Regions from separate parts of the Methylorubrum sp. SL192 genome, predicted to be linked through region 3. Evidence: predicted binding sites of a transcription regulator. Region 3 holds the regulator's gene; each other region holds the start of a gene.
The links. The regulator PhoB, encoded in region 3, activates phosphate uptake and scavenging genes when phosphate is short. The targets are predictions, from matches to a motif close to TGTCATNNANCTGTCAT.
Positions count from the first base shown of each region.

Region 1: OVA30_RS14695 (OprO/OprP family phosphate-selective porin) is a predicted target of PhoB. The motif match lies at 908-924, and genes of this name have one in related genera.
Region 2: OVA30_RS04240 (acid phosphatase) is a predicted target of PhoB. The motif match lies at 5,816-5,832, and genes of this name have one in related genera.

Region 1 covers NZ_JAPPQV010000003.1:2,936,092-2,946,023, reverse strand. Annotated here, with positions in the region: gene OVA30_RS14695 (OprO/OprP family phosphate-selective porin) at 1-859, opposite strand, end outside; gene OVA30_RS14690 (HD-GYP domain-containing protein) at 985-2,028, opposite strand; gene OVA30_RS14685 (DsbA family protein) at 2,342-3,121, shown strand; gene OVA30_RS14680 (mechanosensitive ion channel family protein) at 3,188-4,369, opposite strand; gene OVA30_RS14675 (AMP-binding protein) at 4,852-6,588, opposite strand; gene OVA30_RS14670 (hypothetical protein) at 6,688-7,488, opposite strand; gene OVA30_RS14665 (leucyl aminopeptidase) at 7,485-8,978, opposite strand; gene lptF (LPS export ABC transporter permease LptF) at 9,270-9,932, shown strand, end outside.
Region 2 covers NZ_JAPPQV010000003.1:724,464-734,395, forward strand. Annotated here, with positions in the region: gene OVA30_RS04220 (TerC family protein) at 111-857, opposite strand; gene OVA30_RS04225 (lipid kinase) at 874-1,803, opposite strand; gene OVA30_RS04230 (hypothetical protein) at 2,368-3,183, shown strand; gene OVA30_RS04235 (thermonuclease family protein) at 3,494-4,804, shown strand; gene OVA30_RS04240 (acid phosphatase) at 4,834-5,712, opposite strand; gene OVA30_RS04245 (alpha/beta fold hydrolase) at 5,878-6,756, opposite strand; gene dapD (2,3,4,5-tetrahydropyridine-2,6-dicarboxylate N-succinyltransferase) at 6,756-7,598, opposite strand; gene OVA30_RS04255 (Crp/Fnr family transcriptional regulator) at 7,761-8,228, opposite strand; gene OVA30_RS04260 (response regulator transcription factor) at 8,415-9,101, opposite strand; gene OVA30_RS04265 (L,D-transpeptidase family protein) at 9,392-9,932, shown strand, end outside.
Region 3 covers NZ_JAPPQV010000003.1:4,194,080-4,204,011, forward strand. Annotated here, with positions in the region: gene pstA (phosphate ABC transporter permease PstA) at 1-505, shown strand, start outside; gene pstB (phosphate ABC transporter ATP-binding protein PstB) at 547-1,362, shown strand; gene phoU (phosphate signaling complex protein PhoU) at 1,494-2,207, shown strand; gene phoB (phosphate regulon transcriptional regulator PhoB) at 2,290-2,994, shown strand; gene OVA30_RS20245 (GcrA family cell cycle regulator) at 3,199-3,738, opposite strand; gene OVA30_RS20250 (cell envelope integrity EipB family protein) at 4,250-5,116, shown strand; gene OVA30_RS20255 (DNA polymerase IV) at 5,127-6,404, opposite strand; gene OVA30_RS20260 (cobalt-precorrin-6A reductase) at 6,461-7,282, shown strand; gene OVA30_RS20265 (cobyric acid synthase) at 7,353-8,810, shown strand; gene cbiB (adenosylcobinamide-phosphate synthase CbiB) at 8,881-9,882, opposite strand; gene cobD (threonine-phosphate decarboxylase CobD) at 9,909-9,932, shown strand, end outside.

The sequences.
Region 1 (9,932 bases), 1.3 Mb from region 3:
GCCACGCCGCCTCGACACCGACCCGGCCGATCGCCGTGGCGTCGCGGATTGTCCGGGTGTTGACGAGCGGGCGGGCGAACAGGAACGCCTCCGAGCGGCTCGACAGGCTGAGGCTGCTGTCGTCGTCGCCCAGCGTCCGATAGCTGCCGGCGAGGCCGAGATGCAGCACGTCGTTCTTGTTCTCGGAGAGCCACGGCGTGTAGGTCAAGCGGGTGGTCGAGGCGATCCCGTTGTTCTGCAGGCCGGTGTTGATGTTGCCGCCGAACACGCCCGTCACCGCGGTCCAGTTGGCGCCGTGGGTACCGATGGCGGAGCCGAAGTTGCGCGCCGGGGCGAAGGCGTCGGCCTGGGAGCGCTCGGTGAACTGGCTGACATTGTCGCTGATGAGCTGATCGAGGCTGAACGGCTCCTTGAAGTTGCCCTGGGTGATGATGACGTCCTGAAAGCCCTTGTAGGCGACGATGGCGTCGCTCACCGGCACGCGCCGCTCGTTGAAGTCGTACTGGAAGGCGAATTCGGAGTCCTTGAGGTTGTAATAGGTCTCGATCCAGGCCCGGCGGATCGCCGCCGGCTCCTCGAACACCGTGCCGAAGCCGCGCTGCTGCACATGGCCCGTGCCGAAATCCCCCTGGAGCCGGCCGCCGATGCGGAATGTGCTGCCGTCGTCGAGCCGGACCGTGATGCCCTTCTCGTCGAGGGTCACGGGCGGCTTGGCCTCGGCCTTCTTGCGGGACGTCTCGTCGGCCGCGGCGGGGCCGGCGGAGCAGGTCAGGACCGAGGCGAGGGTCGAGACCGCGGCCAGGGCGAGGCTTGGGGCGGCGGCGGAAGCAAGGCAGCGGAGGGCGCGGCGGGGCGGCATCGGAACATCCAAGGCGGGGCAGGTCATGCTTAACCTTTGATGGTTTTGATGACCCGTGTACGACGCCTGGGATGAAAAGGCGGCCCTCGACCGCCGATACCGCGCGCTCGTTGCCGGAGGCCGCGTCAGGGCACCGTCTGCACCGCCCGGCCGAAGGCCTGCACCAGCCCACCCTCGAGCTTGCCCTGCATGCTCGACAGGATCGAGAGCGCGTCGCGGCTCGCCATCGGCACCTTGTAGGGGCGCCGCTCGATCAGGGCGGCATAGATGTCGCAGATCGTCAGCAGCCGCACGGGGTCGCCGATCGCGTCGGCGCAGAGCTTGTCCGGGTAGCCCGAGCCGTCGAGCATCTCGTGATGGTGGCGCGTCACCGCGAGCGTGATCGGGTCGCAGCCGCCGGACGCCATCAGAATCTCGTGGCCGATCGGTGCGTGGGTCTGCATCACCGCCCGCTCGTCGTCGTCGAGCCGGCCGGGCTTGTTGAGCACGGCGAGCGGGATGCGCGACTTGCCCACGTCGTGCACCAGCGCGGCGCGGGTCATGAGCTGCTTGTCCGTGGCGGAGAGGCCGAGATTCTGGGCGAAGGCGGCCACGACGCCGGAGACCAGCAGGCAGTGCTGGAAGGTCACGTCGTCGTGTGCCCACACCTCGTCGAGCCAGCGCGACAGGCCGCCCTCGTGGATGGCGTCGAGCACCGGGGCGATGCCCCGCTCCACGCTCGGCAGGTCGATCGGACCGGTCTGCGCCGATTCGAACAAGCGCGTCATCAGCGTACCCGCCCGCTCGGCCTCGCGGGTCACCACGAGGTCGGCCACCGACTTCTCGGGCCAGACCTCGCGCACCAGCGAGCCCACCACCATCCGCGGCTCGGCCAGCGCCGACAGGCACAGGGTGGCCCCGAGGTTGCGCGCCTCGGTGAAGGCGGATTGCTCGTTGCCGCGGGTCAGGCAGATCAGGGGCGCGCGCGTGCGTGCGGGGCGGCTCGCCAGCAAGCGCAGGCAGCGCTTGGCTTCGGGGCGGCTCAGGGTGATGTCGGCGATCACACCGCGGAAGGGGCCGATCCGGGCCCAGGTCTCGTCGGTGCCCACGACCCGGCACTCGGCGACCGCGCGCACGGCATCCACCAGGGACTGGCTTCGATCCGGGCGGTCGCTCAGCACGACGATCACGCTGCCCTCCCCGTTCCGGCCGAATCGTTGCTTGCCTGGAAGTTGCTTGGCTGGAACTTGAGGTGCATCATTTAGCAAATCGCTAAAATCGAACGACTTTCGGTTGCGCGGCCGGACGGGGCGGTCGCCGCGAAATCGCCGCAGCCCGGGAGCAGGTAACGGCGCGAGACCCTTCAGGGGGCTCCCGTCCGGATCAGATTCGGGTCGGCGCGGCGGATGCGCCGTGCCATAGTTTCGTCGGCGGGGCCGGTGGGAACGCCGTGTCGCTGGTCCCGGCCGGGATGTCGTCCCCGACATGCATTTCGAGGTATCGATGAAGCTCTTCCGCTCCGTTTCCGTCTTCGCCCTCGCCGGCGGCCTTGCGCTCGGTGCGGCCGTCGGCGCCCGCGCGGAGGATGCCGCCCCCTTCACCGACGCCCAGCGCAAGGCGATCGAGGGGATCGTCAAGGACTACCTCGTCAAGAACCCGGACGTGCTGCAGGAGGCGATCGCCGAGGGCGAGCGCCGCGCCCAAGAGACGCAGAAGCTCGCCCAGGCCGCCGCGCTGAAGGAGTCGCGCGAGGCGCTGACGAACTCGCCCCACGGCATCGTCGCCGGCAACCCGAACGGCGACGTCACCGTGGTCGAGTTCTTCGATTACAATTGCGGCTATTGCCGCAAGGCCTTCACCGACGTGCAGACCCTGATCAAGTCCGATCCGAAGCTGCGCGTGGTGCTCAAGGACTTCCCCGTGCTCGGCGCCGAGTCGCTGGAGGCGAGCCGGATCGCGCTCGCGGCCAAGCTCCAGCTCAAGCCGGAGAAGATGTTCGACTTCCACGCCAAGCTGCTCGAGACCAAGGGCCGCATCAACGGCGAGCGGGCGATCGCGGTGGCCAAGGAATTCGGTGCCGACGTGGAACGCCTGAAGAAGGACGCGCAGGGGCCGGAGGTGAAGGCCGCCCTCACCGAGAATGTGGGCCTCGGCGACAAGCTCAGCCTCTCGGGCACCCCCGCCTTCGTGATCGGCGACGAGATCCTGCCCGGCGCGGTCGGCGTCGAGCCGATGCGCAAGACCATCAGCGACATCCGCCAGTGCGGCCACGCGAGCTGCTGAGCCGCTGCTCTCGACGGAAAGAAACAAGGGCCCGGTGCGGATCGACCGCACCGGGCTCTTCTTCGTTCAGGCCGCCGCGGCGCGGGGATCGCTTTGGAGCGGGCGCTCGCCGCGGATGCTGGTCTCGTTGCCGGCCTCGGGCCGTGCCTGGCCACCGGGATAAGGCGGATCGGGGTTCACCCATTCCGCCCGCTGGCGCGGCAGGGCGCTGGGATGCTCCTTCTGCAGGAAGCCGATCATCTTCTCGCGCACCTCGCAGCGCAGATCCCAGGTCTGCGGCGCGTTGCGGGCGCTCACCAGCATCCGCAGCTCGATCACGCCCTCCCGCGCGTCCGAGACCTGCAGGTTGACCACGTTGCCGTCCCACAGCCGGGACGCCCCGGCGATCCGCCGCAATTCCTTGCGCATCGCCTCGATCGGCGCCCGGTGATCGACGTAGAGGAACACCGAGCCGATCAGCGAAGCGCCCTCGCGGGTCCAGTTCTGGAACGGCTTCTGGATGAAGTAGGTCAGCGGCAGGACGAGGCGGCGCCAGTCCCACAGCCGCACGACGACGTAGGTCGCGTTGATCTCCTCGACCCAGCCCCACTCGTTCTCGACGATGACCGCGTCCTCGATCCGGATCGGCTGGGTGATGGCGATCTGGATGCCCGCCACGAGGTTGGAGAGCACCGGCTGCATCGCCAGCCCGAGGATCAGCCCGGCCGCGCCCGCCGAGGCGAGCAGGCTCACCCCGTATTGCCGCACCGGCTCGAAGGTCATCAGCGCGATGGCGATGGTGACGATGGCCACCAGCGTCAGCGCCGCTCGCTCGAGGATGCGCATCTGGGTGAAGTGCTTGCGGGCGAGCAGGTTGTCTTCCGCATCGAGCTTGAACCGGCGCAGGTAGATCACGGTGGCGATGTGGATCGCGGTGGCGCAGGTCCAGCCCGCGAGCGTCACGAAGGCGACGAGCAGCACCTGATTGAGGACGAGCCGGATCTGCCAAGTGAGCGGCGCGGTGGAGACCGCGAGCGTCAGGCTCATGACCAGCAGCGCGAGCCGGCTCGGACCGCGGGTGCGTGACACCAGCGAGCGCCAGAACAGGCTCTTCCCGCTCACCGCCCTCTGCGCGAAGCGATAGGCCACCCCGTGCAGGGGCAGCACCAGCGCGCAGCAGCCGGCCACCAGGATCGGGCTCGCCACCCACCAGGGCCATTGGACGATCCAACCGATCAGCTCGTCGAAGAATGCGTGGGCTTGCGCCATCGATATCCTCTCGCGGCCGATCCTGCCGGCGAAGGATGCGAGCCGGGCGAGCCCCCGGTATTGCCCGAGGTCCCTTCGCCCGAGATCCCTTCGCCGGAAGGACCACACCGGGGGCAATGATCGCTGACGGACACGGTTCCGCACTGCACAATAGCCCGGAAATCCGCTCCGGCCGGGCGCAGTTTTCTGCCTGAAGCAGCCTCCGTGAAGCCTGCCAGCGCCCTCGTATCGAGGGTGACGGCGCGAGGTTTCACGAGCCGTTGCAACAGGCCGAACGGCTCTTCCGGAGCCTTGCACGAGGCCGCGCCGGCACGGCCTGCGGCCGCCGATGATCGGCGACCCGGACGCCCGTGCCGCGATCGCGAAGGTCTGGGACGTGCGGCGCTGCCTCGCCCTCATCGGGGGCCCGATACCCGGCGCGGACGACCGCCCGCTGTTGCGGGTCGATCGGATCGTCGGCGCATGCGGCCGGGGCTGAGCCTTCAGCCCGCCGCTGGCCCGCTGTCCCGCAGGGCCCGGCGCAGCACCTTGCCGACATTGGTCTTGGGCAGGCTGTCCTGGATCACGATCCGGCGGGGCACCTTGTAGCCGGTGAGGCTCGCGCGGGCATGCGCCCTGAGCGCGTCCGGCTCCACGGACGGATCGCGCAGGACCACGTGGGCGACGACCATCTCGCCGCTCTCGCCGCAGGGCGCGCCGACCACGGCGCATTCGACCACCGCCGGGTGGGTGGCGAGCACGTCCTCGACCTCGTTCGGGTAGACGTTGAAGCCGGAGACGAGGATCATGTCCTTCATCCGGTCGACGATGCGGATCTGCCCGTCCGGCGTCATCACCGCCACGTCGCCGGTGCGGAAGAAGCCGTCGGCGGTCATCGCCGCCCGCGTCTCCTCCGGGCGGTTCCAGTAGCCGGCCATCACCTGGGGGCCGCGCACGCAGAGTTCGCCGGGCACGCCGAAGGGCAGCACCGTGCCATCCTCGGCGCGGATCGTCACCTCCGTCGAGGGCAAGGGATAGCCGATCGTCCCGGTCCAGTCGGCGAGCCCGAGCGGGTTGACGCTCACCACCGGCGAGGTCTCCGACAGGCCGTAGCCTTCGAGGATGGTCTGGCCGGTGATCGCCTTCCAGCGGGCGGCCACCGCCGACTGCACCGCCATGCCGCCGCCGACCACGTACTCCACGTTTGAGAAATCGACCGTGCCGATCTTCGGGTGGTTGTTCAGCGCGTTGAACAGCGTGTTCACCCCGGCGAAGTTGGTGAAGCGGGTGCGGCTGAGCGTCTTCACGAAGCCGTCGAGATCGCGCGGGTTCGGGATTAGCAGGCAGCAGCCGCCGAGCCGGAAGAAGAACAGGAAGCAGGCCGTCAGCGCGAAGATGTGGTAGAGCGGCAGCGCCGTCACCGCCACGTGCCCGTCCCCCTCCCCCGCCGGGCCGCGGAACCACGCCCGGCTCTGCTCGACATTGGCCATGATGTTGCGGTGGGTCAGCATCGCCGCCTTGGCGATGCCGGTGGTGCCGCCGGTATATTGCAGGAAGGCGACGTCGCCGGGCTCGATCGCGACCGAGGGGCGCTTGAGGCCGCGGCCCGCCCGCACCACCGCCTCGAACCGCAGGGTCCGCCTGGCCGGTAGGGTGTAGGGCGGCACCGCCCGCTTCACCCGCCGCGAGACGAGATCGACGATCCGTCCCTTCAGCCCGAGCAGGTCGCCGGGGCCCGCCACGACGATCCGCTCCAGGCTCGGCATCTGCGGCAGCGCCTGCGCGACCGTGTGGCAGAAGTTCTCCAGCACGAAGAGGACGCGGGCGCCGGAATCGTTGATCTGCGCGGCGAGTTCGCGCGGGGTGTAGAGCGGGTTGACGTTGACGACGGTGCAGCCCGCCACCAGCACGCCGAGCAGCGAGACGGGACAGGCCGGGACGTTGGGCATCATCACCGCGATGCGGTCGCCGATGCCGTCCACACCCGTCTCGCTGCCCTTGCCGGCCTTGCCGTAGCCGTTGGCGGCGAGCCACGCCGCCACCGCCTGCGCCGCGGCGCCGACCTCGCGGTAGCGCAGGCTCGCGCCGAAGCAGGTGACCGCCGGACGCTCGGCGAAGCGCAGCACGCTGCGGTCGAACAGATCGACCACGGTGCCGACGGAATCGACGTCGATGTCGGCGGGAATGCCGGGGGGATAGGCGGCCAGCCAAGGACGCTCCGCGCTCCGGTCCTGCGCCATCCTTGTCCCTCCTGCCCTGTGGCACGCGGCTTATGAGGGCCGGGCTCAGCCCGGCTCCGCCGCTTCCCGTCGTGGCTTAAGCGTTTCCGGCGCGTTCGATCAAGCCACGCCCACCCGCGCGGCTTGAGGTGTCACCCGAGTCGTCCGCTGCGGCCGCAGGCGGGCGGCCATGAGCAGCCCATGCGGCAGAGCGGCGAGCGTCAGCACCAGGGCGGCCACGACGAGGTCGCGGGCGTCGAGCGGGCGGCGCGGCCACGGGCCGAACCCGGCATCGCGGGCGAGCCCGATCACGGCGGCGGCGAACCACAGCGCCAGGAAGCCCGCGACCCATCCCAGTAGCGCCCGCCCGGCCCCACGCCAGCGGCTCCCGCTGCGCGCCGGACCCGGCCGGCCGACCAGACGCGCGCCGAGCCCCATGGCCAGCCCGAACAGGCCCGCGGCGGCCCCTGCCCCCATCGCATAGGCGATCACCATCGGCGTGCCGTTGAGGAAGGCACCGCTGCCGGTGGCGAAGCCGGCCCGCAGGACGAGGCCGCCGAAAGTCGGGTGCAGGCTCGCCGCCAGGAACAGCGCGAGGCCGATCCCCCCGCCGACGACCCGCCGGACCAGCGAGGCGGAGCCCGGCGCCAGCATGACGGCCAGGATGCGGGTGAGCCCGTAGACCAGCGCGAAGACGAAGAGCGGGTAGCGGTCGAGGAAGAAGCCGTAGAACCGCGCCGCCACGTCCGGCGGCATCGCGCTGCGTTGATCGAAGCCGGTGAGGAAAGCAACGAACAGGGCGGTCAGCGCCGCCAGCAGCGGCGCCGCGGCGATGGCCAGACTGCCCCGTTCCGAGCGCGAGGCGCGCGCCTCCGCCGGGCCGGCCTCCGGGCCGGCGGAGAGCGCTCCGGTGCGGCTCACCGCTCGTAGTGTTCGCGCACGAGCCGGTCGAGCAGGCGCACGCCCCAGCCCGCGCCCCAGCTCCGGTTGATCTCGGAGGGGGTGGAGGACATGCCGACGCCGGCGATGTCGAGATGGGCCCACGGCACGTCGTTGACGTAGCGCTTGAGGAAGGCGGCCGCCGTGGCCGCGCCGCCGTGGCGCCCGCCGGTGTTCTTCATGTCGGCGAACTTCGAGTCGATCGCCTTGTCGAAGGCCGGGATCAGCGGCATCCGCCACACCTTCTCGCCCGCCGCCTCGCCGGCCGCGGTGATCTGGCCTGAGAGCGCGTCGTCGTTGGAGAACAGGCCGGCGATGTCCTGGCCGAGCGCGACGATGATCGCGCCGGTGAGGGTGGCCAGATCGATCATCGCCTTGGGCTTGTAGGTCGCCTGGACGTGCCAGAGCACGTCGGCGAGCACGAGGCGGCCTTCCGCGTCGGTGTTGATGACCTCGATGGTTTGCCCTGAGAGCGAGGTGACGATGTCGGAGGGGCGGTAGGCCGCACCGTCGGGCATGTTCTCGACGATGCCGATGGCGCCGATCACGTTCGCCTTGGCCTTGCGCGAGGCCAGGGCGTGCAGGGTGCCGACGACGGCGGCCGAGCCGCCCATATCGCCCTTCATGTCCTCCATGCCGCCGGCCGACTTGATCGAGACGCCGCCGGAATCGAACACCACGCCCTTGCCGATCAGGGCCAGAGGCGGCTCCGCGGCGTCGTCCGCCCCGTTCCAGCGCATGATGACCACCCGCGGCTCGCGGGCCGAGCCCTGCGCCACCGCGAGCAGGGCACCCATGCCGATCTCCTTCATCCGCGCCACGTCGAGGATCTCGACCTCGACGCCGAGCTGCGTCAGCTCGGAGACGCGCCGGGCATATTCCTCGGGGTAGAGGACGTTCGGCGGCTCGTTGACGAGGTTGCGGGCGAGGATCACGCCCTCGGCGACCGCCTCGGCGCTCCGCGCGGCAGCCTCGGCCGCGGACGGGTCGGCGACCCGCAGGGTCAGCGCGGCACCCGCCTCGTCCTCGTCCTTCTTCTTGGTCTTGTACTGGTCGAAGCGGTAGCTGCGCAGGCGTGCGCCCAGGGTGAAGTCGGCGACATCGCGGGCGCTGGCGGCGAAACCGGGCCCGTCGATCACGACGCGGGCGCTGCGGGCGCCGACCTTGCCGGCGGTGAAGCCGCCCAGCACGGTCCAGTCGATCTTGGCCCGGTCCTTCTCCGATCCCAGCCCGATCACCACGAGCCGGTCGGCCTCCAGCCCCGCCGGAGCCGGGAGGACCAGCGCGCTCTGCGCCTTGCCCTTGAAGCGCTCGCTCGCCGCGGCGCGGGCGACCAGCTCGGTGCCGGGCTGGCCGAGCGCCTCGGAGGCGGCACCGGTCAGGGCGAGGTCGTCGCCCACGAACACCACGAGGTCGCCCCCCGTGCCGCGCGACGACAGCGGCTCAAAGGTGATTTCGATCCCACCGGCCATGATGCTCTTCGCTCTCAACCCGTCTTCCGCCGGCTCCTCCGCGTGCCCCGCGAAAACCGGCGAACCTGTGTACCCGCTGAAACGCAGAACGCAACGCGGGGACGGGGCGCAGGACCCGTGCCCGCTGGCCGCGTGCCTCGAGGGAGGTTGAACTCGCCGTGCTGCTTCCGGTCCTCCCCGCCGCGAAACGGCCTCATTCCAAGCGCCCGAAGCCGGCAGTATCGGCGCCTTGTCCCTTGCATGGGGTGCCGCTCGCGGTGAGTGAATGAAGGACCGGTTCGGGCGGCGCGGATGACGCAGATCGAGCGCTACATATTCAGGATCGCGCTCGGGGCCTTCCTCACCTGCCTGATCGGCCTCACCGGCACGATCTGGGTGACGCAGGCCCTGCGCGAACTCGACCTCGTCACGGCCAAGGGGCAGACGCTCCTCGTCTTCCTGTTCATCACCGCCCTGTCGCTGCCGACGCTGATCACGGTGATCGCCCCGGTCGCCCTGTTCATTGCCTGCGTCTACGCGCTGAACAAGCTCAACGGCGATTCCGAGCTGATCGTGATGTCGGCCGCCGGCATGCCGCCGCGCCAGTTGCTGCGCCCCTTCGCGACCCTGGCCTTCGCGATCAGCGTCGTGGTCGCCTTCCTGACGATCCAGGTGATGCCCTCCTCCTTCCAGGAGCTGCGCGACGTGCTGACCCGGGTGCGGGGGGATTTCGTCGCCAACGTCGTCAAGGAGGGCCAGTTCACGGCGCTCGACAACGGCATCACCTTCCATTTCCGCGAGCGCGGCGCCGACGGCTCGCTCCAGGGCCTGTTCATCCAGGACAAGCGCGAGGCCGGCAAGGCGGTGGTCTACCTCGCCGAGCGCGGGCGCGTCAGCGAGGTCGATGGGCAGACCTATCTCGTGCTGGAAAAGGGCAGCATCCACCGTCAGCAGAAGGACAGCCGCGATTCCTCG
Region 2 (9,932 bases), 3.5 Mb from region 3:
TCTTAATGTCATTCGCCGGGGCTCGCGCGGCCACGGGCAACGGACCACCCGGAAACGGTGTGTAGGTCCTCAACCAGTCCCTGCGGTTTTCACGGGAAAACTGCCGCGCTTCAGGCCCCGCCCGTCGGCGTCTTCGCCCGCCTGCGGCGGCGGGCCACCATGTTGAGGCCTTCCACGCCGGCCGAGAACGCCATCGCGGTGTAGATGTAGCCCTTCGGCACATGCGCCCCGAAGCCTTCGGCGAGCAGCGTCATGCCGATCATGATGAGGAAGCCGAGCGCCAGCATCACCACGGTGGGGTTGGCGGCGATGAAGCGCGACAGCGGGTCCGCGGCGATCAGCATCACGGTCACGGCGGCGACGACGGCGATCACCATGATCGGCACATGCTCGGTCATGCCGACGGCGGTGATGATCGAATCGATCGAGAAGACGAGGTCGAGCACCAGGATCTGGCCGATGGCCGAGCCGAAGGTGAGCGCCGCCCGGCTGCCGGGCTTCTCCTCCGGGCTCGGATCGACGCTGTGGTGGATCTCCTTGGTCGCCTTCCACAGCAGGAACAGGCCGCCGGCGATGAGGATGAGGTCGCGCCAGGAGAAGCTCTTGCCCAGCACCGCGAAGACCGGCTCGGTCAGGTGGACGATCCACGCCACCGTGCCGAGTAGCGCCAGCCGGAGGATCAGCGCGAGACCGATGCCCAAGCGCCGCGCCCGGCTCCGCTCGGCCTCGGGCAGCTTGTTGGTGACGATCGAGATGAAGATCAGGTTGTCGATGCCGAGAACGACTTCCATCACCACGAGGGTCGCCAGCGCTGCCCAGGCAGTGGGATCGGCGGCGAGGTGAAGCAGGCTGTCCACGGGCGGGTCCGGAGGTTCAGAAGGGAAGAGGGAAGCGGCTCGTGCTGCCGGGCGCGGCGTCCAGCGGCGCGAGAACGCGCACCGCCTTCGGCATCACCTTGAAATGGGCCGGGGTCCAGGTGGTCAACTCGCCGTCGGTGTTGACCGCCCGCGGCTTGCGGGTCGTCAGCATCAGTTCCGTGGTCTCGAACGCACGCACATCCGCCGCCTTGCCATGGGTCCCACGGCGCAGGGCCGGCAGCAGTGCGATCAGCCGCCACCAATGGGCGACTTCCAGGCTGTAGAAATCGAGCCGTCCGTCATCGACGGTGGCGTCCTCCTGCACGGTCATGCCACCGCCGTAATGGCGCCCGTTGCCGACCGACGCCTGGATGGTCGTCACCTTCTCGGTGCGGCCGTCATGTTCGATTGTCACGGTGAAGGGCCGGGCGCGGCGCAGGAGCCGGAAGGCGGCGATGGCGTAGCCCACCGTGCCCCAGGTCTTCTTGGCCTCCGCCGTCAGTTCGCTGGCGAGATCGGCGGAAAAGCCGACGCTCGCCACGTTGAAATAGTAGTGCCCGTTGACCCAGCCGAGGTCGATCGCCTTCTCCGGCGCCGTCGGGATCACGTGGGCGGCCGGCTCCGGCTCAAGGGGCAGACCGAGGGAGCGGGCGAGGTCGTTGGCGGTGCCGAGCGGCAGGATGCCGAAGGGCAGACCCGTCTCGACCAGGGCCGGCGCCGCCGCGTTCATGGTGCCGTCGCCGCCCCCGAGGATCACCAGATCGACGGAGGACGCATGCCGCCCGATCACTTCCTTGCAATCGGCGCTGCCCTCCGGCTCGATGAGATCGAGCCCGCCCTCGCGCAGGATCGTGCGGATCGCATCCAGTGGCGCTGACCCGCTGCGGGCCTTGGCGTTCACGAGAAGGAGCGCGCGGCGCTTCCCGGTCTCCGAAGTCGCGCTCAAGCAGCCGCTCCGCTCGCAGAGGGACGGAACAGGAAAACCAGCATGGCCGGCACAGGACTATCCTTGCACGCTTCCGCGCCGCGTTCGCGCCAGCGGTGAAAGAATCCGACATCACGGTCGACGCCTCGACCGTCAGAGGGGCCCGGACCCGTCCTCAGTGATCCCACCCGGTGCTTGGCACCGGGCGCACTCGCCCTGCTGCCTTCGCGCGCAGGACGAGCCGGGATCGTTACGCTCAAGGTGGGCACTTCCCGCGCGATGGCAAGAGTCCGGGGCAAGGGCGCGTGGCAAGAGCGCGGCTTCGTGAGCTCTGACGCGGGAAGCTTGGACAGCGGGGGTAACAGGCCTTCCGGGGCCGGCACCGGTCGCACGGGCGCCCAACTCGGTGTAGGCACGGACCCGGTGGCAGAAAGGCGTGGAACCGTAGCGGTGCCGCCACGCGTTCCGTCTCACCGACCGCCTTCCGCGGAGTGCCGGCCGCCGTCACCCATCCGAGGTGAGCGCCGACGGTGACCCGGCCTTCCGCGAGGCATCTTCAGGCCTGCTCGCCCGATCGGTCCCGTCATGCGCCCCGTGCTGTTTCTGACCCTTCTCCTCTCCTCGGCCTGCGCGGCGGGAGGCGCCCTGGCCCAGCAGGGATCGAACTGGATCGACCCACCCGCCAAATCCGGCGCCGCCCCTGCCGGCGGCGAGCGGGCGAAACCGGTGGCCAAAGCCGCTCCCCGGTTCGAGGTCGAACCGGAAGCGAGGACCCGTTCGCGCCGGGCCGCCGCCCCCTCCCCCGCCCCCGCCCGGCGGGACATGCACCGCCAGGACCGCACCCGTGCCGCCGAGATGCGCCGCGCCCGCCGGGCCGCCATCCACGAGCGGGCGCGCGAAGAGCGTTACGGGCACACCGCCCGGATCCACCGCCCGACCCAACCGCCTGCCCCGCCTCCGGCCGCGAACCTGGGCCGCGCCGAGCCGGATCCGCGCTTCTCCGATTGGGCCGTCGCGGCGGGTCGCCTGAGCCTCGGCTATCTCGACAGCGTGTCGGCGCCCAACGGCGTGATGCTGTCCGCCGCGCCCCGCTTCTACGGCAGCACGGTGCGCTTCCACGGCCGTGTCATGACCACCAACGCGCTCCTGGCCGAGAAGCAGCGCTTCGCGCAGCGCTGGCCCGAGCGGCGCTACGAGCCGCACGGGGAACCGCGGATCGCCTGCGACGGAGCCAGCGCCACCTGTCTCGTGCGCATCGTCCACGATTTCACGGCGGCCAGTCCGGCGCGCGGCGCGCGTTCGCAGGGTGTCGCCGAACTCACGCTGACGGTGAGCTTTGCCGGGGGCGCACCGGTCATCGTGTCCGAGGCAAGCCGCGTTCTGAGCCGGGCAGGGGCCTGACGGCCGGAGCTCAGAATCCATGGCTTGAAGCGGCGCCAGCAGCTTCGCGGCGCGAAGAGCGCCGCACGGAGCGGGCTTTTGGGGGCGTGAGCCCCGGAAAGCATCTAGCGGAGCGGAAGCCTGAGCCCGCGGAGGCGGGCGCCGGCGATTGAGGCCGGGTCGGAAACAGGATGATCGCTTCAAGCGATCATCCTCCGGGATCAGCCGCCGCATCGACCGGATACTCCGGCCGGTCCATGCTGTAGAAGCAGCCGACGGGCGCCGCCGTGAGGGGCGCCCCGGCGACGATCGAGAACAGGGCATCGCACGCGTGAAGGGATCGGCAAAGGCCGCAGGCCGGAGCAAGGACGAGACGACGGCCCCGCCGGAGGCGCCGGTCTCCGAGGACGACCGCCGAATTCGCGCGCTGATCCTGGCCGAACTCGACCGGCGCGGCGCGCGGCCGGTGGCACGCCGGACGCTGGCCTTGATCGCCGAGGGCTTCGTCGAGCCCGCCGACGGCGTGCCCGGCTACCGGATCGTCGATCGAACCGGCACGGTGCGCCTGCGGGGCGAGGCGGGTGCCGGCGTGCCGCTGACCCTGCACGACCTCGTCGATGAACTTCGTGAGCAGCACGCGCCGCTGTTTCTCCCCCCTGCCCCCGAACCGGAGCCGGAACCCGCCCGCGACACCATCGCCGACGTACGGGCCGCGGGCGCCCGCTTCGTGGAGACGCAGTCCGCGCTGGCGCGCTCCCTGGCGAACACCTCCGCCGAGCGCAGCCGGGCGCTCGCCAGCGCCGCGAGCGAGACCGTCGAGGGCTGGCGCAGCCGGCTCGCCGAGCGGCTGAAGGCCCGGCCGAGGCCGGCACCAGTCAGTGCGTCCCTCGATCCGGCCGAGGCCACGCCGAACACGGCGGAGCGCCTGGCCGAGGCGCGCGCCCGCGTCGGAGACGGCTGGCGGCGCGTGGCCGGCGGAATTCAGCCCCGCCAGACGGCGACCCGAATTCGCGACCGCGCGGAGGATGCCTTCGCCGCCGGCAGCCGCCGGCCGGTTCTGCTGATGGCGTTCGGCGCCCTGGCCGGCGCGGGCCTCGTCGCGGCGCTCTCCCTGAGCGGACGCGACACGGAGCAATCCGGCCGCCCCGCCCAGCAGACCGCGGAAATGCAGGCCCCGCAGACGGCGCCGTCCGGCTCGCCACCGGCCGCGGATCGCGTCCCGGCGGCAGAGGAGCCAGCGCCCGACGCACCGCCCGCGGACGCGCCGGGGAATGCGGCCGAGCGGCCGTCCGAGCCGGAGGCGCCGCGCAAGGGGGGCAACGGCGCCAACGCCATCGTCGGGGTGCCGGAAGTGATCGACACGGCGACATTGCGGGTCGGCGGCAAGGTCGTGCGCCTGTTCGGCGTCGAGTGGGTCCGTGGCGGCCAGTCCGACGAACTGAGCAAATATCTTCGCAAGCGCTCGGTGACCTGCCAGCCTGCGCCCGGCAGCAGCGCGCATATCTGCACCGTCGAGGGCCGTGACCTCTCCGAGGTGGTGCTGTTCAACGGCGGCGGCCGCGCCTCGTCGGAGGCGACGCCGGATCTCGCGGCGGCCGAGGACCACGCCCGCACCGAGCGGCTCGGCGTCTGGAAGCGGTGAGGCGTCGGGGTCGGGCTATCCCGGCTTCTTCAGAGCAGGGGCTGGCGCGCGGCCGCATCCTCGCGGGCACAGAGTGCGGGATCGGGCTTCGCCCCCTCCCCGCTCAGCGCGCGTTTGAGGTCGGTTCGGGCGCGCTCCAGATCGGTGCGGAAGCCGGGATCGGCGAGCAGCACGGCGACCAGCGCCGAGGCGCCGGTGCGGGCAGCCTCGATATCGCTGAGCCAGTGAACCCCGCACACGACCCGGCTCTCGCCGTAGAGCCGGCTTCGCACCAGAAACTGCGTCGCCTTCTCCGGCATCAGGTTCGCCATGATCAGCCCGTAGGCCCATCCCTGGCTGGCATGACCGGAGGGATAGCTGAAGCTGTCGGCGAGTTCGGCCGTGCGGGCGACGCAGATCGGCAAATCGTTGCCGACGAAGGGGCGCAGGCGACGGTAGCGCCGCTTGGCCACGCGGGTGGCGCGGGCGATGTCGATCCGGGCCCGGTCGAGGAGCCGCATCAGGTCCGGCACGTTCGCCTGATCGATGCGCTGGCCGAGGACGCAGGCATAATCCTCGAGAAGCGCGGCACCGCCATCGGCGACGTCGTTGGTGGCGAGGGCCCAGCGCGGGCTGCCCTGGAAGGCGCGGGTCGCGTTGTAGACCGCCCGGTCCGCCGCCTCCGCCGCCGAGTGGCCCGCGGGGGGCGGCGGCAGGATCGCCACGAGGTTCGGCGTCGCCTCCTCGCTGAGATAGGCCTTCGGGGCCGCGGCCGCGAGCTTGTCCTTCTCCAGCGAGGGGGCGGAGGTCGCCGGGCCGGCCGGTGCCGTCGGCTCGGCCTTGACGGGGGCGATTTGGAGCGGCTGGGCAGCCAGGATCAGCGTCAGCAGGGCGGCCAAGCGCACCGGCGCACGGGTCGGGCGGGTCATTGGGGAAGGAGCTTTCAGGCGCCGGGGCTGAACGGATCGTGGCGGAGGCCAGGAGTGGGCGTCAGTTTCGGACTGATGCTTCCAGCCTGTCTAGGAGGGACGTGCGACGGATGCGTCACAGTCCCAATCCGCTGTCAGACCGGTCCGCTTTTTCAAGGCCTGTTTTCAGGGCGCCCGGATCGCGGTGGCGACGTCGCGGAAAAACTCCTCGTGGGCACTCAGCGCCCCCGGTACGGTAAGAGCCGAGACGCGGCCCGTGCCGATCAAGGCGTCCATCTCGGCGCCCGAGCGGCGGGGCGCCTTCTCCGGGCGCAGCACCCGCACGGGCGGCAGGCCGTCGCCGAACGAAGCCAGGAATTCCTCGCGCGACGAGGCCGGATCGAGGCCGCCCGTCACGAAGGCCGCCGTGCCGAACCGGCCGCGGCTCTGGCGGGTGATACGGTGCTTGGCCGCGATCACGGCCGGCGTGACATGCGCCGGTTCGGCATAGACGTGGGCGCGCATCATCCGCCCGATGATCGGCGGGCTGATGTTGATCCGGTAGAGCGCCTCGCCGAGGAGCGGCATCTCGACCGCGCGGCGGATCCGGCCGAACCACGCGGCGCGCTCCGGCCCCATGGCGGTCGGCAATGGCCCGCGCCAGGTCGGCGCCACGAGCACGAGCCTCGCGAAGGCACCGGGATGGCGGCGCGCGGCTGCGACGAGGTAGGGCGCGGCATGGCCCGCGGCGACGCCGAGCGCGTAGGGGCCGGGTGCGGCCGCCAGCAGCGCGTCGAGGAAGGCGTGCAGGTTGGCCGGATTCAGCGGCAACCGCGCCCGCGGATGCGCGCCGAAGCCCGGCCAGTCTGGCACGAGGCAGCGATAGGTCGCGCTGAGTTCGCGGGCGAGCGGCAGCATCTCCTCGCGCGCCGAGATCGAGGAGAGGGCGGGCAGGAGCAGCGCGTCGGCACACTCCCCGATCACGGCACAGGGCGTCGCCACCCGATGCCCCGCGACGGTGAGGTCGAGGGTCCGGGTGGCGACCGATGCGGCGGCAGACGCCATCAGGTCCGCAGCAGCTCGTTGATGCCGGTCTTGGCGCGGGTGCCAGCATCGACGCGCTTGACGATCACGGCGCAGTAGAGGCCGGGGCCGGGGGTGCCGTCGGGCAGCGGCTTGCCGGGCGTCGTGCCCGACACCACCACGGAGTAGGGCGGCACGCGGCCGTAGAAGGTCTCGCCCGTGGTGCGGTCGATGATCCGGGTCGAGGCGCCGATATAGACGCCCATCGACAGGACCGAGCCCTCGCCGATGATCACGCCCTCGGCGACCTCGGCGCGGGCGCCGACGAAGCAGTTGTCCTCGATGATGACCGGGTTGGCCTGGAGCGGCTCCAGCACGCCGGCGATGCCGGCCCCACCCGAGATGTGACAGTTCTTGCCGACCTGCGCGCAGGAGCCGATCGTCACCCAAGTATCGACCATGGTGCCCTCGCCGACATGGGCGCCGAGGTTGATGAAGCTCGGCATCAGCACCGCGCCCGGCGCGATATAGGAGCCGCGGCGCACGAAGCAGCCCGGCACGGCGCGGAAGCCGGCGGCGCGGAACTCGGCCTCGCCCCAGTTGGCGAACTTCGAGGGCACCTTGTCCCACCACGTCGAGGAGCCGGGTCCGCCCTCGATCGGCACCATGTCGTTGAGGCGGAAGGAGAGCAGCACCGCCTTCTTGAGCCACTGGTTGACCTGCCAGGAATCGCCCGCCTTCTCGGCGACGCGGGCCTGACCGGAATCGAGCAGGTTCAGCGCCTCGTCCACCGCCTCGCGCACGGCGCCGGTGGTCGCGGTCGAGATGCCGGCGCGCTCCTCCCAGGCGGCTTCGATGGTCTTTTCGAGATCGGCGTGTGACATCGGGGCTTTCCGGACTGAAGGGCATTCCGACGAAGCGGCAACCGGTTCGTCGAGAGGATGTACGTTGACACGAGGATCGAGAAACGTCGGCCGATGCGATCGGGCCGGCGTCTCGCGTTCAGCGTAAAAGGTGGTCGTGCTTACAAAAGCCGCCCGGTCCTGTCACCGTTTGCGTGGCGCGAGGCCCACAAGCCGCTCGCGCACGCCGGACAGGCCCTGCACGAGATCGAGCAGCTCCTCGGCCATGCCATCACGGATCGCCGCCGCCGCGTCGGGAAACTCGCGCAGGACGCGGCTCATCACCGAGGGCGTCACCCGCATCACTTCGGACGGCTCGACCGCGCGCGCATCCGCCGGCCGCTCGACCTGGCGGAAGAGGGCATTGCGCCCGATGACCCCGGAGCGGGCAACCGTGACCGGCTCCGCACCGGACCGCAGGGGGACGAGGGCGATGGTGCCGGACATGACGACGTAGCCGCCGTCGGACGGCTCGCCGCGGGCGAACAGCAGGTCGCCCTCCCCCAGGAGGCGGCGCTCGCCGGCAAAGCAGAGCAGGCGCAGGGCGTCGCGCCCGAACAGCTCGAACACGGGGGCCGCGGCGAGGATCGCGATGTCGTCGTCGAGCCCCAACGCCTCTCCGCCCCTTGGCCGCGATACGCTACGCCTTTTGCATCGCCTCGCTTCCGAAAGCCGGCGACCACCTTTCGGGACGATGCTTGACGGTCCGGGCGCAAGCTTAACCGATGCCGAGGCGACGCGATACGCTGCCCGGCCGCAGGCTGTGCGGGACGGTGGATACCGCTGCCGGATCGGTCCTCAGGGCAGCAGCTTGTAGCCGCCGCCTTCGGTGACGAGGATCGCGGCGACCGCCGGGTTCGGCTCGATCTTCTGGCGCAGCCGGTAGATATGCGTTTCAAGGGTGTGGGTGGTGACGTGGGCGTTGTAGCCCCAGACCTCGGCGAGCAGCGTATCGCGCCCAACCACCTCGCGGCCCGCCCGGTAGAGGTAGCGCAGAATCGCCGTCTCCTTCTCGGTGAGCTTCAGCTTGGAGCCGCGCTCGCCGACCAGCAGCTTGGCACCGGGCCGGAAGGTGTAGGGGCCGATGCGGAACACCGCATCCTCGCTCGCCTCGTGCTGGCGCAGCTGCACCCGGATGCGGGCGAGCAGCACGGCGAACTTGAACGGCTTGACCACGTAATCGTTGGCGCCCGCCTCCAGGCCCTCGACCATGTCGTCGTCGGATTCCTGTGCGGTCAGCATGATGATCGGGCCGCGATAGCCGTTGCGGCGCAGGGTCCGCACCGCCTCGCGCCCGTCCATGTCCGGCAGCGCGACATCCATCACCACGAGATCGACCGGCTCCTGCGTGACGCGGTTCAGCGCCCCGGTCGCCGTTGGCTCGCCGATGACGGAGAATTCATCGTAGGCGTCGATCTGTTCCGTCAATGCCTCACGCAGGGCGTCGTCGTCGTCACAGACGAGGAGGCAATAGGGGTTGGACATCGACGCAGCGGCTCTCAACAAGCTTTCCGGACACCTGGACGTCGCACAGAGATCACGCAGGCGGCCAAGACGATTTCATCGCGGCACGCCGATCCGAATAGGCATATGGCCCATTGGCTGGCCGCGGACGGAACCCATACGGTGCCGCCTGACGACAAACCTAGTTCGTTTTGCGCGCCGGGAAATCCAGATTGCGCGCTTATGCAGAATTTTCGCCATGTTCCACCTTTCTCTGCCGCGACATGACGTCAGGCCGAGCAAAGCTCGGAGCAAGCTGGGACAAACTGGCAATGCGCCGCGCTCAAGTTGCAAAGCAGACCGGGGCCGCGACTTCAGCTCAGGGAAGGCCGCCCGGCGCCCTCGGCCTGCTGCGGGTGCGCCCGCTGCCGGGCGACCCGACCCGCGGCACGCTGATCGCGGGCGGGGTCGTGATTCCCTGTGCCCTCGGACGTTCCGGCATCACGACGCAGAAGCGGGAAGGGGACGGGGCCTCGCCGCGCGGCATCTTTCGCCTGCGCGGCGGCTTCTATCGGCCCGACCGCTTCCCCGTCCGCCCCGTCAGCGCGCTCCCTCTACGGGCGACGCGACGGGACGACGGCTGGTGCGACGCGCCCCAGGATCGCCGCTACAACCGGCCGATCCGGCTGCCGAGCACGGCGGCGAGCGCCGAGCAGCTCTGGCGCGACGATGGACTCTACGACCTCGTGATCGACCTCGATTACAACCGCGGTCCGATCCGTCCGGGACGGGGCTCAGCGATCTTCCTGCATATCGCCCGCAGCGGCTACCGGCCGACGGAAGGCTGCGTCGCCCTGAAACCCGCCGACCTGC
Region 3 (9,932 bases):
CGCCCCCTCGATCCTGATCGGCCTGTTCGTCTACACGCTGATGGTGCGGCCGATGGGGACCTATTCCGGCTGGGCCGGCGCGGTGGCGCTGGCCATCATCGCCACCCCCGTGATCGTGCGCACCACCGAGGACATGCTGCGCCTCGTCCCGAGCCAGATGCGCGAGGCCGGCGCCGCGCTCGGCGCGCCCCGCTCCCTCGTCATCCGCGCGATCACCTGGCGGGCGGCGAGTGCGGGTGTCGTCACCGGCATCATTCTGGCGCTCGCCCGCATCGCCGGCGAGACCGCGCCGCTGCTGTTCACGGCGCTCAACAACAACAGCTGGTTCAACGCGAACCTTCTCGGCGGCGTGCCCAACCTGCCGGTGATGATCTACCAGTTCGCGCTGTCGCCCTATCCGAACTGGCAGAGCCTGGCCTGGGCGGGCGCCCTTCTCATCACCGTCACCATCCTGGCCCTGTCGGTGGTGGCCCGCCTTGTGATCAAGGACCAGCGGGCGCGCTGAGGCCGCCCCCCGGACAGACCTCCTACCTGCGAGACAATCCGATGAGCGCCTCCCCCGCGATCCGCAGCCAGTTCGAAGGTCGAAGCCCGGCCGACGTCAAGGCTCCGGTGCGCATCGCCTGCAAGGATCTCAACTTCTACTATGGCAGCTTCCATGGCCTGAAGGACATCAACCTCGATTTCCGCGACAGGCAGGTGACCGCGCTGATCGGGCCTTCGGGCTGCGGAAAGTCGACGCTGCTGCGCACCTTCAACCGCATCTACAGCCTCTATCCGGAGCAGCGCGCGGAAGGTGAGATCCTGCTCGACGGGCAGAACGTTCTGGACCCGAAGATCGACCTGAACGAACTGCGCTCGCGCGTCGGCATGGTGTTCCAGAAGCCGACCCCCTTCCCGATGTCGATCTACGACAACGTCGCCTTCGGCCTGCGCCTCTACGAGAAGCTTCCGAAAGCCGAGCTCGACGTGCGCGTGGAGGAATCCCTGCGCAAGGCGGCGTTGTGGGACGAGGTGAAGGACAAGCTCAAGCAGTCCGGCACCGGCCTCTCCGGCGGCCAGCAGCAGCGCCTGTGCATCGCCCGTACCGTGGCACAGCGCCCCGAGGTCATCCTGTTCGACGAGCCGACCTCGGCCCTCGACCCGATCTCCACCGGCCGCATCGAGGAGCTGATCGAGCAGTTGCGGACCGAGTTCACGATCGTCATCGTGACCCACAACATGCAGCAGGCCGCGCGCATCTCGCAGTTCACGGCGTTCATGTATCTCGGCGAGCTGATCGAGTTCGACGCGACCACAAAGATCTTCATGAACCCGGCCAAGCGGCAGACCCAGGACTACATCACCGGCCGCTTCGGCTGAGATCGGCCGCGACTGCACGACAGTCGCAGCCCCCTTGCGCCCTCGTTGAGACGCGCCCTCTTCCGCCGGACCCGTGTCCATCGCAGCTTGAGAGCGCCCTCGTCCGACCGCCTGATCGGGAAATTCGCGACATGGCCGACCATATCGTCTCCTCCTACGACACCGACCTCGAGAACCTGCGCCGCTCCATCGCCGAGATGGGCGGCGTGGCCGAGAAGATGATGACGGATGCCACCGACGCGCTGGTGCGCCGGGATACCACCCTCGCTCAGGCGGTAATCGTCGCCGACAAGCGCCTCGACCTGCTGCAGCGGGAGATCGAGGAGCGTTCGGTTCTCCTCATCGCCCGCCGTCAGCCGCTGGCCATCGATCTGCGCGAGACGATCTCCGGCATCCGCGTCTCGGGCGACCTGGAACGGATCGGCGATCTCGCCAAGAACATCGCCAAGCGCGTCGTCGCGATCAGCGATCAGGCCCAGCCGCAGAAGATCGTGCTCGGCGTCCAGCACATGAGCGACCTCGTGCAGGAACAGCTCAAGGACGTGCTCGATGCCTATGCGAGCCGCGACGTGACCGCCGCCCGCGAGGTCTGGGAGCGGGACAGCGCCATCGACGCGCTCTACAATTCACTATTCCGGGAACTCCTGACCTACATGATGGAGGATCCGCGCAACATCTCGTTCTGTACGCACCTGCTGTTCTGCGCCAAGAACGTCGAGCGGATCGGCGATCACACCACCAACGTCGCCGAAACCATCGAATACCTCGTCACCGGCGAGACGCCGACGGCCGAGCGGCCGAAGAACGACGCTTCGAACTACGCGACGATTACGCCGAGCACCTAAGGTTTCGGGGCAGGCGCGGCGATCAAGAGACGCCCCCGGCTCCTCTCTTGAGGGCCGGGCGTGACGGATGGAAAGACGGGCGATGACGAGTGCGCACATCCTGATCGTCGAGGACGAGGAATCGCTGACGACCCTGCTGCGCTACAATCTGGAAGCGGAGGGTTTCCAAGTCGATGTCGCGGTTCGCGGCGACGAGGCCGACCTTCGCCTGCACGAGACCACGCCCGACCTCGTACTCCTCGACTGGATGGTGCCGGGCCTCTCGGGGATCGAGCTGTGCCGGCGCATCCGTGCCCGCCGTGAGACCGAACGCCTGCCGGTCATCATGCTGACCGCCCGGGGCGAAGAGACCGACCGTGTGCGCGGCCTCTCGACCGGCGCCGACGACTACGTCGTCAAGCCGTTCTCCGTGCCGGAGTTGCTCGCTCGCGTCCGAGCGCTCCTGCGCCGCGCCAAGCCCACCCACGTTTCCGACATGCTCGTCGCCGGCGATATCGAGCTCGACCGCGTCAGCCATCGCATCCGCCGGCAGGGCCGCGAGATCCATCTCGGGCCGACCGAGTTCAAGCTGCTCGAATACCTGATGCAGAGCCCTGGCCGGGTCTTCTCCCGGGAGCAGCTGCTCGACGGTGTGTGGGGCCACGACGTCTACATCGACGAGCGCACGGTCGATGTTCATGTCGGCCGCCTGCGCAAGGCGATCAACCGCCCGCGCCAGAGCGACCCGATCCGCACCGTGCGCGGCTCCGGCTACTCGTTCGACGAGATGTTCGCCGGAGCGGAGTGATACGGTCTCCGCCTGATCGAAGGGGGAACTGTCTCGCTCAGCCCGCGCGGCGCTTGAGCCAAGTCCAAATCCGCCATCCGAACGGATCGACCGGATTTGGCCCGAGGGGCGGTCCTGCGAGTCGGGCAAAGCCCGTCCCTGCTCGGTGCACGCGGGCATCCGCCCGTCGTCTCGGGCGTGCCCGGCCGTCCTCTCCCAGAGTCGTTAGCGGAAACCGGCGACGCGGCGGTCGCGCTTGCGCTCGGCGGCCGGCTGATAGGCGATCTGCGCGTGCTGGGTGCAGTACGGAAGGCCCGTGATCGCGCGGCCGCCGCAGAAGCGGAAGTCCGGCGAGGTCGGGTCGCCCATCGGCCAGCGGCACATCGATTCGCGCAGATCCATGATGGTGACCCGCTCGGAAACCGCGAGGGCCACCGGCTCCGGGGCAGGCTTCTGCGGCAGCGGGAAGTCCGGTGCGGGTCTGTGCGCGACGATCGCGGGCGGCTCCGGCAGCGTCGGCTCCTCGACGACCACGACCTCCATCTCGACCTCGGCGGCCAAGCCCTCCCGGCGACGTCCCTGCGACGCCGCACCCATCGACTTGACGCGGCCGGAGAGCCCGAGGCGATGCACCTTGCCGATGACGGCATTGCGCGAGACGCCACCGATCTGCAGGGCGATCTGGCTGGCGCTCAGGCCGTCGTCCCACAGGCGACGAAGCAGCTCGACGCGCTCATCCGTCCAGCTCGGGACCGCTTCCGTCATTGTCCCCTCCACGTCGAAACATCCTTGAACGCGAGACCGGCCGGCAGCGCGGCGCTGCTGGCGCGCATGGCGACAGCAGGCATGGCCAGGGCCCGCGATCCGGCCCTGCACATGTCGGTTAACAGACGCCAAAGATGCCGTTGGCGACGCTGTGGAGACTACAGGACAGCTCGGCCGCGGAGCAAGGGTCCGCGCGTCTCACGGTCCGGTTTCCCCCGGCAATCGGACCCGTCGGACGGTGAGACGGGTCGGTTTCCGTGGTGGAGCAAGCGAATCCTCCGCCATCCGTTAACGCGTTGCGTAAACTTGATCTTTTCCGAGCATGCGGACCGGGCGAGGGCCGGCTGGCCGGAGTGCCGGGCGGTTGCGCCTATCGCCGAGATGTCCGTGGTCGCGTCGGAAGCGCGATCGAAAAAGATTGTCCGGGCGGACGGGATGACTATGTGACGGACGTCGTCCGCCGGCCTGCCGCCTGTGGACAACCCACTTCAAGCGGACTTTGGGAGATCGCATGCGACTGCGCCTCGCGCCGGCCCTTTTCCTCCTTGCCGCGATGCCGGGAAGCGCGATGGCCGCGGGGCCGGCCGCACCGGTTCCGAACGACGCCGCGATCCGGCTGGCCAACCACCGCGCGGTCTACGACCTGTCGCTGGCGCGCTCCGAAGGGACGCGTGCGGTCGAGGGCGTGCGCGGGCGCATCGTCATCGATTTCTCGGGCGACGCCTGCCGCGGCTACACCATGCAGACGCGTCAGGTGACGATGCTCAATTCCGGCGAGTCCGGCGACCGCACCTCGGATCTGCGCAGCACCACCTTCGAGAACGGCGACGGCAAGAGCTTCCGCTTCCGCACCACGACCGTTCTCAACAACGCGCCCTCCCCGGCCGTCGATGGGACGGCCGAGGCAGCCGACGCGCTCAAGGTGAAGCTCAAGGAGCCCAAGCGCGACCAGTTCCAGGCCGAGGGCGCGGTCCTGTTTCCGATCCACCACATGATCCGCCTGATCGAGGCGGCCAAGGCGGGTGAGACGACGGTCTCGGCCAAGGTGTTCGACGGCTCGGATGACGGGCGCAAGGTCTACGACACGCTGGCCATCATCGGCCGCCCGAACGCGGCGCCCGCCGCCGACACCGAGCGCGACAAGCCGCTGCGCGAGGGCGACCACGGCGGCATGCGCCGGTGGCCGGTGACGCTGAGCTACTTCACCGCCGGAGCGGGTGAGCGCACGCCGATTTACACCCTCACCTTCGACCTCTACGAGGACGGCGTCAGCGGGCGGCTGCACCTCGATTACGGGGATTTCGCCATCGACGGGAATCTGACGCGGCTCGACCTCGCCAAAGCCGACCCGAAGGCCGATCCCACCTGCAAGAAGTAGTCGCCGCGCGTCAGGTCCGCCGCCGCTCCGGCTCGCCGGTGAAGACGAGCCCACGCTGAATCGCGGCGCTTCCGAACTTTTCCCGCAGCCGGTCGAGCGCCGCCTCGCGGCGGGCGACGCGCTCGATACCCTGATCGGCGAGATCGCCGCGGTCGGCATGGATCGCGCCGCAGAGATCGCCGCCGCCGATGCCGATCAGCCGGAAGGCCGTGCCGTCGCAGGCCGCCCGCAGCATGGGCTCGCCCTCGCGGAAGAGGCGGTCGGCGAGCTGGGTGGGTTTCAGGCCGCCGCGGGTGCGGGTCCGCAGCCGAAAGCGGGCATCCTTCAGCTTCAGCGTGACGCTGCCAGCGGCGAGTTCCGCCCGCTTGAGCCGTGCCGACACCTTTTCGCAGAGCTGCCAAAGGATCGGCCGCAGATCCTCGAACCGGGTGAGATCGGTCGAGAAGGTCGTCTCGGACGAGACGCTCTTGGTCTCCCGCGTCGGGCGCACCGGCCGCCGGTCCCGGCCGGCGGCGAGATCGATGAGACGCAGCGCATCCCGCCCGAGGGATGCCTGGAGGCGCGTCGGATCGGCCCGCGGGATGTCGCCGACGCGGTGGATGTTGAGGGAAGCGAGGCGGTTTCGTGCACTTTCGCCGATGCCGGGCAGGATGCCGACCGGCTTGTCGGCGAGGAAGGTCGCGGCATCCTCGCCCGCGATGATCGAGAAGCCGCGCGGCTTGTCGAGGTCCGAGGCGATCTTGGCCAGGAACTTGTTGTCGGACAGTCCCACCGACACGGTAATGCCGACCTCCGCCTCGACCCGTGCGGCGAAGCGGGCGAGCGTGAGCGCCGGGCTCGTCCCGTGCAGGCGCTCGGTGCCGGAGAGGTCGAGGAACGCCTCGTCGATGGAGACCGGCTCAACCAAAGGCGTCAGCGCCAGCATCATCGCCCGCACCTCGCGCCCGACGCGGGCGTATTTCTCCATATCCGGCCGCAGTACTGTGGCGTCGGGGCAGCGCTTCAACGCTTCGAACATCGGCATCGCCGAGCGCACCCCGGAGATCCGGGCGAGATAGCACGCGGTGGAGACGACGCCGCGCTTGCCCCCGCCGATGATGAGCGGCTTGTCGCGCAAGGACGGGTCGTCGCGCTTCTCGATCGCCGCGTAGAAGGCGTCGCAATCGACGTGGGCGATGCTCAAGGCGTCGCGGGCCGGGTGCGTGAGCAGGCGCGGCGAGCCGCATCCGCGGCAGCGCAGGGCGCCCTCAGCTTGCATCGTCAGGCAATCGCGGCAGAAGGGTCTCACGTCGAAAACCTCGCCCGGCCTTTGCCGGGCTGATGCGGGCGAGACAGGTTGTACGAATGTCCGGAGCCGCCGACCAGGGTTCTCCCGCGCGCCATCCCACGCCGAATGCCGATGCAACGCCCCTGCGCATCCTCGTCCTCGGCGGGACCACCGAGGCCAGCGCGCTCGTCGCCCTTCTGGTGCGGGAGCCGGATGTCGCGGTGACGCTGTCGCTGGCCGGCCGCACCGCCGCGCCGCGGCCCGAGCCGGTGCCGACCCGCATCGGCGGGTTCGGCGGTGCGCAGGGGCTGGCGCGGTGGCTTTCGGAGAACAGCATCGAGGCGGTGATCGATGCGACCCACCCGTTCGCCGCGCGGATTTCGGCCAATGCGGCCGAAGCGTGCAAGGCTGTCGCGGTGCCGCTCCTCGCGGTGCGCCGCCCGGCCTGGGAGCGCGAGCCCGGCGACGACTGGATCGCGGCGGCGAACGTGCCGGCCTGTCTCGACGCGCTCGGGGCCGCACCGAGAACGGTGTTCCTCACCATCGGCCGGCAGGAACTGGCCGCCTTCGTCCACGCGCCGCAGCACGCTTACGTCGTGCGCACGATCGAGCCGGTCGGCGATGCGTTACCGGTGCCGAACCTCGTCACCGTCAGCGCCCGCGGTCCCTTCACGCTCGCGGACGAGATCCGTTTCATGGGCGAGGCGCGAATCGAGGTGCTGGTGACGAAGAATTCCGGCGGCGCGGCGACCTATCCGAAGATCGAGGCGGCGCGTCGGCTCGGGCTCCCCGTGGTGATCGTCGACCGCCCTGCCCTGCCGGATGTGCCCGCCATCCCCGATGCCGCGGGCGCGCTTTCCTGGCTGATGGCACGGCGCAGTGAGCGCAGAGCGCCGTAAATCGGCTCGACGCCGCCCGGCCCCGATGCCATGGCAGCGTGATGCCCGCGCCTCGACCAAAGAACCGCCGATGACCCGCGCCCTGATGATCCAGGGGACCGGATCCGATGTCGGCAAGTCGCTGCTCGTGGCCGGCCTCGCCCGTGCCTTCACCCGGCGCGGCCTGACGGTGCGTCCGTTCAAGCCGCAGAACATGTCGAATAATGCCGCCGTCACCGCCGATGGCGGGGAGATCGGCCGGGCCCAGGCGCTCCAGGCCCGCGCCGCGCGGGTCGCGCCTTCGGTTCACATGAACCCGGTGCTCCTGAAGCCGCAGAGCGAGGTCGGCGCGCAGGTGGTGGTGCAGGGGCGGATGATCGGCACGGCGCGGGCGCGGGAGTACCAGGCCTGGAAGCCGCGCCTGATGGCCTCCGTGCTCGACAGCTTCGAGCGGCTGCGCGGCGAGGCGGACATCGTGCTCGTGGAGGGTGCGGGCTCGCCGGCCGAGGTGAACCTGCGGCAGGGCGACATCGCCAATATGGGCTTTGCCCGGGCGACCGGAACGCCGGTGGTGCTCGTCGGCGACATCGACCGGGGTGGCGTCATCGCCAGCCTCGTCGGCACGCAGGCGGTGCTGGAGCCCGACGATGCGGCGATGATCCGCGGTTTCATCGTCAACCGCTTTCGCGGCGACCCGACGCTGTTTGCCGACGGCATGACCCTGATCGCCGCGCGCACCGGCTGGTCGCCGTTCGGCCTCGTGCCGTTCTTTCCCGATGCCGGCCGCCTGCCGCCGGAGGACGCGGTGGCGCTCGATGCCCCGCAAGCGCGCCGTGACGGCGCCGTGCCGCTGATCGCGGTGCTGCGCTTTCCGCACATCGCCAATTTCGACGACCTCGACCCGCTGCGGCAGGAGCCCGGCGTCGCCGTGACCTTCTTGGCCCCCGGCGAGCCCGTCCCGGCGGAAGCCGATCTCATCATCCTGCCGGGTTCGAAGACCACGATCGACGATCTCGAATGTCTGCGCGCGGAAGGATGGGACATCGATATCCGCGCGCATCTGCGCCGCGGCCGTCGCGTGCTCGGGCTGTGCGGCGGCTACCAGATGCTCGGGCGCTCCATTGCCGATCCGCAGGGGATCGAGGGCGCGCCGCGTGACCGGCCGGGTCTCGGCCTCCTCGACGTCGAGACGGTGATGACGGGCGAGAAGCGCCTCGTCGCGGCCACCGGCACGACGCTCGCGGATGGCGCGCCGTTCTCCGGCTACGAGATGCATATCGGCGACACGACCGGGCCGGACACTGCCCGACCGCTGCTGCGCTTCGCCGACGGTCGGGTCGACGGCGCCGTCTCGGGCGACGGGCTCGTGACCGGCACCTATGTCCACGGCCTGTTCGCCGACGATCGCCAACGCGCGGCCTGGCTCGCCCGGCTCGGCGCCGGGCCGGGCCTCACCCGCTACGAGGCCGGCATCGAAGAGGTGCTCGACCGCTTTGCCGACCATCTCGAAGCGCATCTCGACTGCGACGGGCTGCTGCGCCTGCGTTGAGTGACGCTCGAGCATCATTCCGAAAGCTGGTTGCCGACTTTCGGAAAAAGATGATGCAAAGACAAGAACCTTAGCGGCCGAAGGTGAGCCAGAGTCCGGTCCCGGCCGCGACCAGCGTGAATTGCAGCGCGCAGGCCGTCCGGTAGAGCTTCAGCGCGCGCACGATGTCGTCGGGGTTGGCCTCGGCCCGCCCGTCGCCCATCCAGGCATCCTCGACGCGGGTGTCGCCGTAGATGCGCGGACCGGCGAGCCGTAAGCCCAGTGCGCCGGCCATGGCCGCCTCGGGCCAGCCGGCATTGGGCGAGCGGTGGCGGCCCGCGTCGCGGCGGATCGCCCGCCACGCGCCCGCCGCGGAGACATCCCGGCTCAGGGCCGCCGCGGCGATCAGCAGAAGGGCGGTGAGCCGCGAGGCCGGCAGGTTCACGAGGTCGTCAAGACGGGCCGAGGCCCAGCCGAACGCCTCGTAGCGGGGAGTCCGGTGGCCGATCATGCTGTCGGCGGTGTTGATCGCCTTGTAGAGCGCACCGCCGGTGAGCCCGCCCGCGCCGATCCAGAAGGCCGGCGCGACGATGCCATCGGAAAAGTTCTCGGCGAGGCTCTCGATCGCGGCCCGGCACACGGCCGCCTCGTCGAGGCTTTCAGGGTTTCGGCCGACGATCATCGAGACGGCGGTGCGACCCCCGGCCAGCCCCTCCGTTCGCAGGGCGGCGGAGACGCGCCGGACATGGACGAACAGGCTGCGCTGCGCCGGCAGGCTCGCGGCGAGAATCGCCAGGACGACCAGCCCGAACCCGTGGCCCGTGAGCCCGGCGAGCGCCGTCAGCCCCAGGGTGACGGCGGCCACCGTGGCGAGCAGGCCGGTGAGCGCCAGGATGCCGCCGAGCCGGCGCGTTCGCGGCGCGCCCCGGTTGAGCCTGCGTTCGAGCGCGGCGATCAGTCGGCCGATCCAGGTGACAGGATGGCCGAGCGCCCTGTAGAGGCGGTCCGGATAACCCGCCATGGCCTCGATCAGCAGGGCAAGGGCCAGGATGCCGAGGGTGTCGGGCGGATGGGTCAGGGCGATCCAGGACATCGTTGGTGGGGTCGGTGCGGGGCGGGATGGGCGGACGCGAGGTGCTGACG